DNA from 2 places in the Streptomyces sp. NPDC001137 genome. Region 1 is predicted to be linked to the other one. Evidence: riboswitches for the same ligand, from Rfam matches in the RefSeq annotation. Region 1 holds a riboswitch; the other holds the start of a gene.
What was found. Region 1 has a riboswitch for glycine ahead of gcvT (glycine cleavage system aminomethyltransferase GcvT). Riboswitches for the same ligand answer to the same signal wherever they lie in the genome.
Positions count from the first base shown of each region.

Region 2: linked by a shared signal. The riboswitch ahead of gcvP (aminomethyl-transferring glycine dehydrogenase) and the one ahead of gcvT (glycine cleavage system aminomethyltransferase GcvT) in region 1 are both predicted to bind glycine.

Region 1 covers NZ_JBEPBA010000015.1:181,494-188,867, forward strand. The annotation lists gene ABT254_RS28105 (hypothetical protein) at 109-687, shown strand; gene ABT254_RS28110 (enhanced serine sensitivity protein SseB C-terminal domain-containing protein) at 855-1,646, opposite strand; gene ABT254_RS28115 (enhanced serine sensitivity protein SseB) at 1,739-2,533, opposite strand; gene ABT254_RS28120 (AAA family ATPase) at 2,616-3,311, opposite strand; glycine riboswitch at 3,490-3,594, shown strand; glycine riboswitch at 3,595-3,695, shown strand; gene gcvT (glycine cleavage system aminomethyltransferase GcvT) at 3,739-4,857, shown strand; gene gcvH (glycine cleavage system protein GcvH) at 4,987-5,364, shown strand; gene glyA (serine hydroxymethyltransferase) at 5,379-6,644, shown strand; gene ABT254_RS28140 (L-serine ammonia-lyase) at 6,701-7,374, shown strand, end outside.
Region 2 covers NZ_JBEPBA010000050.1:21,126-28,499, forward strand. The annotation lists gene ABT254_RS45950 (TOBE domain-containing protein) at 1-325, shown strand, start outside; gene ABT254_RS45955 (TOBE domain-containing protein) at 578-997, shown strand; gene gcvP (aminomethyl-transferring glycine dehydrogenase) at 1,045-3,930, opposite strand; glycine riboswitch at 4,107-4,202, opposite strand; gene ABT254_RS45965 (PRC-barrel domain-containing protein) at 4,316-4,693, shown strand; gene ABT254_RS45970 (hypothetical protein) at 4,778-5,023, shown strand; gene ABT254_RS45975 (DNA polymerase IV) at 5,113-6,477, opposite strand; gene ABT254_RS45980 (MerR family transcriptional regulator) at 6,556-7,239, opposite strand.

The DNA of each region.
Region 1 (7,374 bases):
AACTCCAAACCAACATGCTTGCCGGACCAATTCGGCACGGCTAGTTTCATTGCCGCCACCACAGTTCCAAGGCCAACTGACCAGGTCTGGAAGAAACGGGGAAGAAAAGTGAAGAAAATGAAGAAGCGCACTCTCTATTCGGTTGCGACGAGCGCCGCTCTGATCGCCGGAAGTTTTGCCATTGTCCCCGCGACGGCGACTGCGGCGGCAGCGCGGCCTTCCTCGCACTGCGAGCCCTTCACCTATTACGAAGTGAGCAAGCTGTCGGGCGGCTCCTACGCGGCACGCGGCCCCGTCCGCAGCAAGTACAACAGCAGCTCGCACCCCTCCACGCTCACGATCGCGGAGACGACGAGCACCACGAGGTCTTCCGGCTGGAGCGTAGAAGGCGGCGCCAGTGTGAGCTGGGGCATCGCCGAGGTGAACGCCAAGACCAACTACACGGTCACCAAGACGGCCGCCGCGGGTGTCACCGTGACCGACACGATGACCGTCGACCCTCACAAGCGGGGTTACGCGCAGCCGCTGGTCGAGTACCACCGCTTCTCGATCGAGAAGTGGCGGCAGGCCGGGGACTGCAGCCAGGTTCCCGTGAAGAGCATGGGCGTTCTCAACGCAATCACCTCGTCGGAACACTGGGCGGAATGCCAGACCACGAGCACCGACGGCTGCACGCCGAAGCCGTGACGCCGACCGGGAGCTGACCACGGGGGAATACACGGGGAACATCCGGGTGAGCGGAAGAATTCATTTTCCGCTCACCCGGATTTTGTTTTCATGACGAACCTCGCAACACCCGGAGAAACGCAGAGCTGGAGCGAAAAACCGAGCGACCGCGCCGGGCAGGTTCGGCCTCAGTACGCCCCGGGACCGGGGTAGCCGTACCCGCCCGCCGGAGCCTGGGCCGGAGCGGCCACGTGGGCCTCGCGGTCGTAGAAGGGGCGGGCACTCGCGCGCATCCACAGCGCGACGGGGTCGTACTCGTCCGACATCGCCACCGTCGACACCGGCAGTCCGTCCGGGACGGCGCCGATGGACTGCTGCATCATCGCCCGCACCGAGTCCACCGCGGGCGGGCTGGTGTCGTACACGTCGAGCCCGATGGCGAGATACGGCGCCCCGAGCGCCGGCTGCACCCAGGCGCGGCGCAACGAGCGGACGGCCGGGGTGCGGTGGGCGTTCTGCGCGAGCAGGGCGTAGAACTGCGGGATCTCGATCGTGGGTTCCGACATCCGCAGCGGGCCGGCCGCCTGGCGCTCCAGACCGGTGGCGATACGGCGGAGGTCCAGCCAGGGAATGCCCACGCCACCGCCCGGTGCGTGCGGGTTGAGCCAGAGGCCGAAGTGGTCGGGGTACAGGGTCCGGGCGACGTCAAGGCCGTCGACCACCTCGTACGACCTGTTCCAGCCGCTGGCCGAGAGTTCCTGGGCGGAGGTGACGCACGGGGCGTAGCCGTAGCCGTCGACCTCCATGTTTCCGTACTGGGCGTCCGGGGAGCCCGCCTGGCCGTGCCACAGGAGCATCCAGACCTGGCCGGAGCCGGGCGTCGCGAGTGCGCGGAGGAGTGCCTCGTAGGCGTCGTAGCGCCCTGGCGTCACCTGGCGCAGCATGTTCTCGACCGTCCCGGTCGTGGTGCTGGCGCTCACGTGTGTGCCCCTTCTGGTGGTTGCCCCGCGTATGCCAACAGCTTAAGCGCCCGGGAGCTCGGGATTTGGTGGTCCGTTCCCCCTGACAGCACTTACAGGTGATCCCTCGTATAGAAGGGGCGCACCTGTTCGCGCATCCACATCGCCACCGGGTCGTCCGTCACGTCGAGGAGGACCAGGTTGACCGGCCACTGGGTGGGGATCCTGGTGATGGCCCTGCTCAGGGCCTCCAGGGGGAGCGCCCTGATGTCACCCTCCCGCTGGGAGAGTTCGACGCCCACGAACATGACCGGGTCGGCCGTCTCGACGGCGGCGAGGCAGCGGCGGGCCGTGACGACCACGCCCGTCTCGGCGAACTCGGCGGAGGCCGCGGCGAGGAAGTCGATCGGGTCGTCCTGCCAGTCCGGCTCGAAGAGCCGGACCCGGCCGCCGGAGGCGGGGCCGTCCAGCGGGGTGCGGCCCACGCGGCAGAGTTCGGCGACGGCGGCCGGCGGGAGCGGGATGCCGATCACCCCGTCCGGGTTCACGGCGAGACCGACCTGCGGGGGCAGTCCGCGGGCGAACTCGACGGCCGGGGCGATCGTGTACGCCATGTGGGGGCCGACGACCTGCCGGAACTGCTCCTCGGAGCTGAAGACCGGCACGTAGGCCTGGCCCTCGATCTCCAGCGTGGGCAGGTCGAGGGGGCCGCTGTTCAGGTCGCCGCCGTTCGGCAGCGGCACCCAGAGGAAGCTGCGGCCGAGCACCTCGAGGATCCGGCCGCCCGCCGAGGGTATGCCGAGGGAGGCCGACAGCACCTCCTCCAGCTCGTTGCCGGGCCAACCGCCGTGCGGATGGGGGTGCGTCTGCATGGGAAAGTCCGCGGGGAGATCCGCTGCGAAGTCCATCTGTGTCCGACCGCCTGCTGAGAACCACTGCTGTGGCTGGAAAGGCTAGCGGGTGGGGCGGACAAAGGGGTTGGTCCGTGCGTCAGCCCGCGAAACCGATTCTGCGCAGCACGTCCGCCGCGTCCCGGTCCAGCAGCACCGCCGAGCCGACGCCCTCGGGCAGGTCCCCCCGCTCCACCGCGCGGATCAGCCGGGCCGCTGCCGTGCGGTGACGCAGGAAGGCGTAGCGCGAGACGCCGCGGCCGCGCTCGCGCTGGCCGTCCAGGGCCGTGCCGGGCGTGACGTCGAGCAGCAGCAGATGCAGGGTGCCGCCGCGGCGGCGGGCCTCGCGCGCCAGCCAGCCGCGCACCCAGGCCTGCGTACCGCAGTCGTGCACGACGACCCCTTCGCCGCTGCGCAGGGCGCGGCGCAGTCCGGCGTAGTGGGCGAGGCGGACGAGGGGGCGGTAGAGCGCGTAGGGCAGGAAGCGGGGCGTGCGGGCCTCCCAGCGGTCCCGGGCGTCCTGGGAGTCGATGCGGATGCCGCGGACCGCGCGCTCCATCAGCGTGGACTTGCCGCTGCCGGGCAGGCCGGTGACCACCACGAGGTCTCGGGGGCCGAACAGCAGGGCGTGCGGGCTGTGCCCCGAGCGGTCGCGCAGGTCGCGGACCACGGGTGCCATGGGGGTTCCCCCGTGCGAGCGCAGCCGAGCGTGGGGGCCTGCCTCCCCGGCCGGGGCCACGGGCTGCTGGGGCAGCGCGACAGCCGAGGTCGTGGCGTACACCGTGGTCCTGTTCACCGTGATCGTCCTCCCCGCGGGGTCAGGAAAGGTTCTCCCCACCTAATGTAAAGAGAAGGTAATGCACGATCTCTCGCGGTTGCGTTCGGTTCCGGCCACAGCCCCGTTACAAGATGGGACCCTGCCGCACACGCACGAGGCGTGCAATGATGTGCGCGCCAACTGCATACCGGCCGTTTGAATCCGCGCGGGAGAGTCCCCGGCAGTACCTCTGTGTCGCCGGGGCGCCGAAGGAGCAAGTCCCTCCCTTGAATCTCTCAGGCCCCGTTACCGCGCGGGCGAGGCACATCTGAAAAGCGGGCCACCTCATCCGGTGGCCCCACCCAAGGTGCAAGCCATGACTTCATGGCGAACCTCTCAGGTTCCGATGACAGATGGGGAGGAACGACCTCGCCCGTCTGCATTCGCCCTGGGAGACGACCGTCCGATGAGCAGCACCGCACCCCGTCACACCGCGCTCGATGCCCTGCATCGCTCGCTCGGTGCGACGATGACCGACTTCGCCGGCTGGGACATGCCCCTGCGCTACGGCTCCGAGCGCGACGAGCACCTCGCCGTACGCACGAAGGCCGGACTCTTCGACCTCTCCCACATGGGCGAGATCACCGTCACCGGCCCGCAGGCCGCCCAGCTCCTGAACTTCGCCCTGGTCGGCAACATCGCCTCCGTCGGCGTCGGCCGCGCCCGCTACACCATGATCTGCCGGGCCGACGGCGGCATCCTCGACGACCTGATCGTCTACCGGCTCGCGGAGACCGAATACTTGGTCGTCGCCAACGCCTCCAACGCCCAGGTGGTGCTGGACGCGCTGGTGGAGCGTTCGGCCGGCTTCGACGCCGAGGTGCGCGACGACCGGGACAACTACGCGCTGATCGCCGTGCAGGGCCCCGAGTCCCCCGGCATCCTGAAGTCGCTCACCGACGCCGACCTCGACGGCCTCAAGTACTACGCCGGCCTGCCCGGCACCGTCGCCGGCGTCCCCGCCCTCATCGCGCGCACCGGCTACACCGGTGAGGACGGCTTCGAGCTGTTCGTCGCCCCCGGTGACGCGGAGAAGCTGTGGCAGGCGCTGACCGAGGCGGGAGCGCCCGTCGGGCTGGTGCCCTGCGGACTGTCCTGCCGCGACACGCTGCGCCTGGAGGCGGGCATGCCGCTGTACGGGCATGAACTGTCCACCTCGCTCACGCCGTTCGACGCCGGGCTCGGCCGGGTGGTGAAGTTCGAGAAGGAGGGCGACTTCGTGGGGCGCGAGGCGCTCCAGGAGGCGGCCGCCAGGGCTGCGGAGAACCCGCCGCGCGTCCTCGTCGGCCTGGTCGCCGAGGGCCGTCGGGTCCCGCGCGCCGGGTACGCCGTCGTCGCGGGCGGCGAGGTGATCGGCGAGGTCACCTCCGGCGCCCCCTCCCCCACGCTGGGCAAGCCGATCGCGATGGCGTACGTGGACGCCGCGCACTCGGCGCCGGGTACCGCGGGTGTCGGCGTGGACATCCGGGGCAGTCACGAGCCGTACGAGGTCGTGGCGCTGCCGTTCTACAAGCGGCAGAAGTAGACACTGACCGAGACTGGGCGAGGGGGCGCCGTCCCCGGACGTGACCCCGCGCACATTTTCGCTGCTCACACGCGTTTTCAGCACTCCCCCATTCATCACCACTCCACCGCGTACAGGAGAATCCAGGCCATGAGCAACCCCCAGCAGCTGCGTTACAGCAAGGAGCACGAGTGGCTGTCGGCCGCCGAGGACGGCGTCTCGACGGTCGGCATCACGGAGTTCGCGGCCAACGCGCTCGGCGATGTCGTGTACGCCCAGCTTCCCGAGGTGGGCTCCGCCGTGACCGCGGGCGAGACCTGCGGCGAGCTGGAGTCGACCAAGTCGGTCAGCGACCTGTACTCCCCCGTCACCGGTGAGGTCACCGAGATCAACGAGGACGTGGTGAACGACCCGTCCCTGGTCAACTCGGCCCCCTTCGAGGGCGGTTGGCTCTTCAAGGTCCGTGTCACCCAGGAGCCGGCCGATCTGCTCTCCGCCGACGAGTACACCGCCCAGAACGCCGGCTGAGGAGCCGTAGACGCATGTCCGTACTGAACACGCCCCTGCACGAGCTCGACCCGGACATCGCCGCCGCGGTCGACGCCGAGCTGCACCGCCAGCAGTCGACGCTCGAGATGATCGCCTCGGAGAACTTCGCGCCGCTGGCGGTGATGGAGGCCCAGGGCTCGGTCCTGACCAACAAGTACGCCGAGGGCTATCCGGGACGGCGCTACTACGGCGGCTGCGAGCACGTGGACGTCGCCGAGCAGATCGCCATCGACCGGGTCAAGGAGCTGTTCGGCGCCGAGTACGCCAACGTGCAGCCGCACTCGGGTGCCTCCGCCAACCAGGCCGCGCTGTTCGCGCTGGCCCAGCCCGGCGACACCATCCTGGGCCTGGACCTGGCGCACGGCGGCCACCTCACCCACGGGATGCGGCTGAACTTCTCCGGCAAGCAGTTCCAGGTCGTCGCCTACCACGTGGACCCGGCGACCGGGCTCGTCGACATGGCCGAGCTGGAGAAGCTGGCCAAGGAGCACCGCCCGAAGGTGATCATCGCGGGCTGGTCGGCGTATCCGCGGCAGCTGGACTTCGCCGAGTTCCGCCGGATCGCCGACGAGGTCGAGGCGTACCTGTGGGTCGACATGGCGCACTTCGCGGGCCTGGTCGCGGCCGGGCTGCACCCCAACCCGGTGCCGTACGCCGACGTCGTCACCTCCACCACGCACAAGACGCTGGGCGGCCCGCGCGGCGGCATCATCCTCGCCAAGCAGGACTTCGCGAAGAAGCTGAACTCCTCGGTCTTCCCGGGCTTCCAGGGCGGTCCGCTGGAGCATGTGATCGCGGCGAAGGCGGTCTCCTTCAAGGTCGCCGCGAGCGAGGAGTTCAAGGAGCGGCAGCGGCGTACGGTGGAGGGGGCGCGCATCCTGGCCGAGCGGCTGACGGCGGCGGACGCCCGTGAGGCCGGGGTGAACGTGCTGTCCGGCGGCACGGATGTGCACCTGATCCTGGTCGACCTGCGCGAGTCCGCGCTGGACGGGCAGCAGGCCGAGGACCGCCTCCACGAGGTCGGCATCACGGTCAACCGCAACGCCGTCCCGAACGACCCGCGCCCGCCGATGGTCACCTCGGGTCTGCGGATCGGCACCCCGGCGCTGGCCACCCGCGGCTTCACCGCGGAGGACTTCGCCGAGGTCGCGGACGTCATCGCCAAGGCGCTGAAGCCGTCGTACGACGTCGAGGCGCTCAAGGCCCGGGTCGAGGCGCTCGCCGACAAGCACCCGCTGTACCCCGGTCTGAACAAGTAGTTCCCCGGTGGGGGCACCCGACGACGTGTGCCCCCACCCTTTTCGGAGGAGTTCCCGTGGCCATCTCGGTCTTCGACCTGTTCTCGATCGGCATAGGCCCGTCGAGCTCCCACACGGTGGGACCGATGCGCGCGGCCCGCATGTTCGCGCGGCGTCTGCGGGGCGAGGAGCTGCTGGGCTCCGTCGCGTCCGTCCGTGCCGAGCTGTACGGCTCCCTCGGCGCGACCGGCCACGGCCACGGCACCCCCAAGGCGGTGCTGCTCGGCCTGGAGGGCGCCTCGCCGCGGACGGTGGACGTGGAGACGGCGGACGAGCGGGTGGCGGCGATCAAGTCGTCCGGCCGGATCCGGCTTCTCGACGAGCACGAGATCCCGTTCTCCTTCGACGACGACCTGAAACTGCACCGCCGCAAGGCACTCCCGTACCACGCGAACGGCATGACCCTGTGGGCGTTCGACGCCTCGGGCACGGAGCTGCTGTCGAAGACGTACTACTCGGTGGGCGGCGGCTTCGTCGTCGACGAGGACGCGGTCGGCCAGGACCGCATCAAGCTGGACGACACGGTGCTGAAGTACCCCTTCCGCACGGGCGACGAGCTGCTGCGCCTGACGAAGGAGACGGGCCTTTCCATCTCCGCCCTGATGCTGGAGAACGAGCGGGCCTGGCGCACCGAGGACGAGATCCGCTCGGGGCTCCTCGACATCTGGCGCGTCATGCAGGCGTGCGTGTC
Region 2 (7,374 bases), on a different contig from region 1:
CGACGCCGGCCGGGTGGCGACCCATCGCGACGAGGGCGGCCGAAGGCTCATCGACGGCCGGGACCTGGCCGCCTTCTCCGTCGAACTCGCCAAGGCGGGCAGCACCGATGAGGAGACCTCCTACACCTCGGTCCGCAACGCCTTCCCCGGCATCGTCACCGCGATCAAGCTCGGCGACGTGGCTGCCCAGGTCGAGATCCAGGCCGGTCCGCACCGCCTGGTCTCACTGCTGACCCGCGAGGCCGTGGAGGAGCTCGGCCTCGAGGTCGGCATGGAGGCGACGGCCCGTGTGAAGTCGACCAACGTGCACATCGACCGCACCTGACCCACGAACAACTCCCCTGATCTGCGCACCGCAAGAGACCAGCGGCCCCTCCGCCGGGAGAAGCGAGAACCCTGCGAGCGCAGCAAACGCGCGGCAGCGGAACCCGACCTGCACTCCCGTACCGCGGTGTGGACGACGGTCAAGCCGACGCAGAAACGCGCATACCCGGCACAACACCCCATCGGGGCTACCGTGGGCCCGGGCACAAAGCCCCCAGTCCCCAGCCCCTGCGAGGCGTTCTGCATGAGCCCCATGAGCCTGAGCATCCGCAATCAGATCCCCGGCACGGTCACCGCCATCACCTCCGGCGAGGTCATGGCCACCGTCAAGGTCCGCCTCGCCGGCGGCCAGGACATCACCGCGGCGATCACCCTCGAGTCCGCCGAGGAACTCGGCCTCGCCGCGGGCACCGCCGTACGCGCCCTGGTGAAGTCGACGGAGGTCTCCCTGGCCACCGCCCCGGTCGAGGGCCTGTCCATCCGCAACCAGCTGCCCGGCACGGTGACCGGCGTGACCACCGGCGGCGCGATGGCCTCCGTGAAGGTCGCCGTCGACGGCGGCGAACTGACCTCCGCGATCACCAAGGACGCCGTCACGGACCTCGCCCTGACCACCGGCACACCCGTCGTGGCCCTGATCAAGTCGACGGAGATCTCACTCGCGACGGCGTGACGGGAAAGGGCCCCGCCGAAGCGGGGCCCTCCTCCACGACCACTGCCTCAGTCGTCGTACGCGTCCAGCGGCGGGCAGGAGCACACGAGGTTCCGGTCGCCGAAGGCCTGGTCGATCCGGCGCACCGGCGGCCAGTACTTGTCGGCGGCCGACACCCCGGCCGGGAAGACGGCCTCCTCACGCGAGTACGCGTGCTCCCACTCCCCACCGAGCGCGGCGGCGGTGTGCGGCGCACCCCGGAGCGGGTTGTCCTCGGCCGGCCACTCGCCCGCCCCGACCTTCTCGATCTCCGCGCGGATGGCGATCATCGCCTCGCAGAACCGGTCCAGCTCGATCAGGTCCTCGGACTCGGTCGGCTCGATCATCAGCGTGCCGGCCACCGGGAACGACATGGTCGGCGCGTGGAAGCCGTAGTCGATCAGCCGCTTGGCGACGTCGTCGACGCTCACGCCGGTCGCCTTGGTCAGCGGCCTCAGGTCGATGATGCACTCGTGCGCGACCAGCCCGCCCGGACCGGTGTAGAGCACGGGGTAGTGCGGCTCAAGGCGCTTGGCGATGTAGTTGGCGCTCAGCACGGCCACCTGCGTGGCCCGCTTCAGCCCCTCGCCGCCCATGAGCCGGACGTAGGCCCACGAGATCGGCAGGATGCCCGCGGAACCCCAGGGAGCCGCGGAGATCGGCCCGACACCCGTTGCCGGTCCCGCGGCCGGCTGCATCGGGTGGTTCGGCAGATACGGCGCCAGGTGCGCCCTCACGCCCACCGGCCCGACGCCCGGACCACCGCCGCCGTGCGGGATGCAGAAAGTCTTGTGCAGGTTCAGGTGCGAGACGTCACCGCCGAAGTGCCCCGGCTTGGCAAGCCCCACAAGAGCGTTGAGGTTGGCCCCGTCGACGTACACCTGCCCGCCGGCCTCGTGCACCTGCGCGCAGATGTCGGCGACATGCTCCTCGAACACACCGTGCGTCGAGGGGTACGTGATCATCAGCACCGCGAGCTCGTCGCGGTACTGCTCGATCTTCGCCCGCAGGTCCTCGACGTCGATCTCGCCGTCCTCGGCGGTCTTCACGACGACGACCTTCATCCCCGCCATCACGGCACTGGCGGCGTTCGTGCCGTGCGCGGACGACGGAATCAGACACACGGTCCGCTGCTCGTCCCCGTTGGCCCGGTGATATCCGCGTACGGCGAGCAGTCCGGCCAGCTCGCCCTGCGATCCGGCGTTGGGCTGCAGGGAAACCTTGTCGTACCCGGTGACCTCGGCGAGCCGCTCCTCGAGTTCACGGATGAGGGTGAGGTAGCCCTGCGCCTGCTCGGCGGGCGCGAAGGGGTGCAGCTGCCCGAACTCGGGCCAGGTCACCGGCTCCATCTCGGTGGTCGCGTTGAGCTTCATGGTGCAGGAGCCCAGCGGGATCATGCCCCGGTCGAGCGCGTAGTCACGGTCGGCGAGGCGGCGCAGGTAGCGCAGCATCGCGGTCTCGGAGCGGTGCTCCTGGAAGACCGGGTGGGTGAGGTAGTCGTCGGTGCGCAGCAGCCCTGCGGGCAGGGAGTCCTCGGTCGCCGCGTCCAGCGCCTCGATGTCGCCCTCGATCCCGAACGCGGTCCACACGGCGCCCAGTTGGGCCCGCGCGGTGGTCTCGTCGCAGGCGATCGAGACGTGGTCGGTGTCGACCAGGTGAAGGTTGACTCCGTTCTCCCGTGCGGCGGCCACCACCTCGGCGGCGCGGCCCGGCACCCGCACGGTGAGCGTGTCGAAGTACGAGCCGTGCACGACCTCGGCACCACCGGCCCGAAGCCCCGCGGCAAGGATCGTGGCGTACCGGTGGGTGCGCCGCGCGATCGCCTTGAGCCCCTCGGGCCCGTGGTACACGGCGTACATCCCCGCCATGACGGCGAGCAGCACCTGGGCCGTACAGATGTTGCTGGTGGCCTTCTCCCGCCGGATGTGCTGCTCACGGGTCTGCAGTGCGAGCCGGTACGCCTTGTGCCCGTCCGCGTCCACGGACACGCCCACCAGCCGCCCGGGCAGGCTGCGTGCGAACTTCTCGTGCACCGCCATGTAACCCGCGTGCGGCCCGCCGAAGCCCATCGGCACACCGAAGCGCTGCGTGGTCCCGACCGCGATGTCCGCGCCGAGCTCCCCGGGCGACTTCAGCAGCGTCAGCGCCAGCAGATCGGCGGCGACCGTGACGAGCGCACCGAGCTCGTGCGCCTGGTCTATGAGCGGCTTGAGGTCGCGTACGACGCCGGAAGCGCCGGGGTACTGGACGAGCACACCGTTGATCTCACGCCCGGCGACCTCGGCCGGAATGCCGTCGCTCAGATCGGCGACCACGACCTCCACGCCGGTCGGCTCGGCGCGGGTCTCGATCACGGCGATGGTCTGTGGCAGCACGTCCGCGTCGACCAGGAACAGACCCTTCTTGTTCCTGCCCATCCTCCGGGACAGCGCCATCGCCTCGGCGGCGGCCGTCCCCTCGTCGAGCAGGGAGGCTCCGGAGGTGGGCAGCCCGGTCAGATCGGCGACCATGGTCTGGAAATTGAGCAGGGCCTCGAGCCGCCCCTGGGAGATCTCGGGCTGGTAGGGCGTGTAAGCCGTGTACCAAGCGGGGTTCTCCATCACATTGCGCAGGATGACGGGCGGGGTGAAGGTCCCGTAGTACCCGAGCCCGATCATGGAGTCGAGCACCTGGTTGCGGTCGGCGAGCGAGCGCAGCTCGGCCAGCACCTCGGCCTCGGTACGCGCACCCGGCAGTTCCAGCGCATCCGAGTTCTTGATGACATCCGGCACCGCGGCGGCGGTGAGCTCGTCCAGCGAGCCGTATCCGACGTGCGCGAGCATCTTGGCCCGAGCCTCTTGGTCAGGCCCGATATGGCGCTGCTCGAACGGGATTCCCTGTTCGAGCTCGGAGAGCGGAATGCGATGGGCGGTCATTGCGGAGGCCTCCTGGTCAGACACGACCTTCGAGGGGCACCACGGCACGGGTACCCGAACGGCCTCCCCCTCTGTCATCTCAACCTGAGAGCTTCACCGGATCACCCGAGGGCATCCGGCTTTCACCGTCGGTGAGAGCGGGAGCCGTCGACACCCGCCCTGCTTTCCAGAGTGACCTCGTCCGCGCGGTACGTGAGCCTGAGAGATTCCGGGGAGGATTTGCTCCTTCGGCGCCTCCGATGATGTCTGGAGGACTCTCCCGCACGGGGTCAGCAGCCGCTGTCAGCCTACCAGCGAGCACAACATCCGATCCTTCGAGTGGCCGCCATCACCAATGTGCTCTTTTGTAGTGCTTACGGATGAGTTGCGACCAAGTGGAGGGCCCGTGCAGACCGACATCGATCCGCGCAACCTGATCGGCCGCAAGGCGTTCGACCGCAATGGCACCAAGCTGGGCACCATCGACGAGGTCTACCTCGACGACGCGACCGGTGTGCCGGAGTGGGCGGCCATACGCACCGGCCTGTTCTCCCGGGACGCCTTCGTCCCCCTGGAACCGAGCGAACTGATCGAGGGCACCCTCCACGTCCCCTTCGACCGGTCCCTGATCAAGGACGCCCCCGACTTCGGCGTCGGCCGCCACCTCTCCCCCGAACAGGAGCTCCAGCTCTACCACCACTACGGTCTGGACATCCCCGCTTCCTCCCCCTTCCCGGACCGCGACTTCGGCAAGCTGGCGGGCACGGAGGACGCGGACGCCTAGAGCCTGCCCCTCGGACCAACTAGGCCTCGTCGGCCCTGACTCGCCCTCCCCCCTGCTGCCTCAATGGTGGAAGGATCCCTGGCCATGTCGTCGTCGGTCGCCTGCGGGCAGATCGGGCCGGACGGGGCGGCCGAAGCCGGCGGACACCTCGTCCGCGAACTCGGCGAGGCGGCGGGGCTCGCCCCGCCCGCATACCGGCGCTCCGCGGCATGCACCGCGGCAGCGGCTGATGCCACGGCCTCCTTGGCCTTGCAGCTGCACGATCCCTCCCCCACTCCCGGCTTCGCTCAAGCGGGCCCCATGCCCCCTCGGGGCGGCCGCAAGGCGTAGTTCCCTGCAGCCGACCTGATCCAGACGACAGGCACTGACCCACCCCCGCCACCGCGCCCGGCCCCCGCGCGGACCGGCACCACCCCCGATCAGGCGCCGCCCCCAGGCACGGCGGCCCCGGGTCTCGCCGCCACCAGCGGCAACGGGTCCGCCGGCTCCAGCTCAGGGTCGTCGGTGCGAAACGTCCGGACCCGCCCCGGCTCCGAATCCGGCGTCTCGAAGCGCACGGTCACCCGCCCGAGCCCACTTCCCTGCACCCACCCGTGCCCGAACTCGGCATGCCGCACATCGTGTCCGGCGGGCCACCGCCGCTCGACAGCCACCTGCCGCTCCTCGACGGGCTCCTCGTCCGCCTCGTCCGCCGCATGTTCCATGCCTTCCCCGGCGGCCTGCGCGAACAGATCCTCCTGCGTGTAGTCGGCCAGCCCGCTGACCCCGACCCCCAGCAACCGCACACCCCCCGTGGTGTCCACCGAATCCAGCAGCCGGGCGGCAGCCTCCCGCACCACCCCCGGATCGTCCGTCGGCCCGCGCAGCGTCTCGGAACGAGTCAGCGTCGAGAAGTCGTAGCGCCGCACCTTCAGCACGATGGTCCGCCCCGAAAGACCCGCGCCCCGCAACCGCCGCACACACCGGTCGGCCAGCCGCTGCACCTCCAGCCCCACCCTGACCCGGTCGTGGATGTCCACGTCGTACGTGTCCTCGACCGATACCGACTTGGCCTCCCGCTCGGCCACCACGGGCCGGTCGTCGTGCGCCAGCGCCATGGCGTACAACGCGTGCCCATGGGCCTTGCCCAGCAGCCGGACGAGCTCGTCCTCACCGGCCTCGGCGATCTCGTCGACCGTGGTGATGCCGGCCCGCCGCAGGTGGTCCCCCGTCGCCGGCCCCACCCCTGGCAGCATCCGCACCGACATCGGTCCCAGCTTGGCCCGCTCGGTCCCGGGCTCGACCAGAACCAGCCCGTTCGGCTTGGCCTCCTCGGAGGCGATCTTCGCGAGCATCTTGCAGGCGGCAAGGCCCACGGACCCGGTGAGCCCCGTGTCCGCCCGTATGTCCGCGCGCAGCTTCTCCCCCACCAGCCGTGCCGACGCCGCGTCCCAGGCCGCCTCCCCGGCCTCCAGGTCCACGAAGGCCTCGTCCAGGCTCAGCGGCTCCACCAGCGGCGACAGCGAATGCAGCAGCCCCATGACCTGCTCGCTGATCGACCGGTAGAACCCGAAGCGCGGCACCAGATACGCGGCGTTCGGTGCCAGCCGCCGCGCCTGCGCCATCGGCATCGCCGACCGCACCCCGAAGACCCGCGCCTCGTACGAAGCGGTGGCGACCACCCCGCGCGGCCCGAGCCCGCCCACGATCACGGCTTTCCCGCGCAGACTCGGCTTGGATGCCTGCTCCGCCGAGGCGTAGAAGGCATCCATGTCGAGATGCAGGATCGTGGGCGCGTTTCTCACATCTCCGATGCTGCCCTACGCCACTGACAATGCCGTCCTACGAGCGCCCAAGGGCTCCGAGAAGCCGCGTGGACGCGGTCAGACCGCCCGGTTACGGCGGCGTGCGAGCTCGTCCGCCGGGTTGTGCCCGACCAGGGTCTCACCGGTGTCGATCCGCTCGCCGTGCAGCTGCGACAGCGCACTGTCCACGTCCCGCCACACCACGCCGACAGCGATCCCGAAGATCCCCTGGCCGCCCTGGAGCAGCGCGTGGACCTCGTCGGGCGAGGTGCACTCGTAGACCGTGGCGCCGTCGCTCATCAGCGTCATGCGCTCCAGATCCCGGAAGCCCCGCTCACGCAGGTGCATCACCGCGGTGCGGATGTTCTGCAGCGACACCCCGGTGTCCAGGAACCGCTTGACGATCTTCAGGACGACGACGTCCCGGAAGCTGTACAGCCGCTGCGTGCCCGACCCGTAGGCGGGCCGCACGCTCGGCTCGACGAGCCCGGTACGGGCCCAGTAGTCCAGTTGCCGATAGGTGATGCCGGCGGCCGCACAGGCCGTCGGACCGCGATAGCCGATCTGCTCGGACGCCATGGACGCCGCCCCTCCGCTGCTCGGCACGGCCGCCGGCCGCTGCGGAGCGTGATCGGCCGCGCTGCCGGGATGGGGGTCCCCCCAACTCGAACGAAGTTGAGAGCTCGGGGGAGGGTACGGACCGCTCTCCCCGAGACTGCGTCCGGGGCCACCCCCAGCCGTACCGTCGCCGCTGCTTCTCACGCCGACCTCCGTCCTTGACCTGCCATCTCGACGGTAGGCAGTCACCAGGGGTGCGTCAACGATCGCCACACTCGGCACGCCGGGTGATAATCACCCTAAGAGTGGTTTCCCGCACCCCACCGCGGGGAAAGGCTA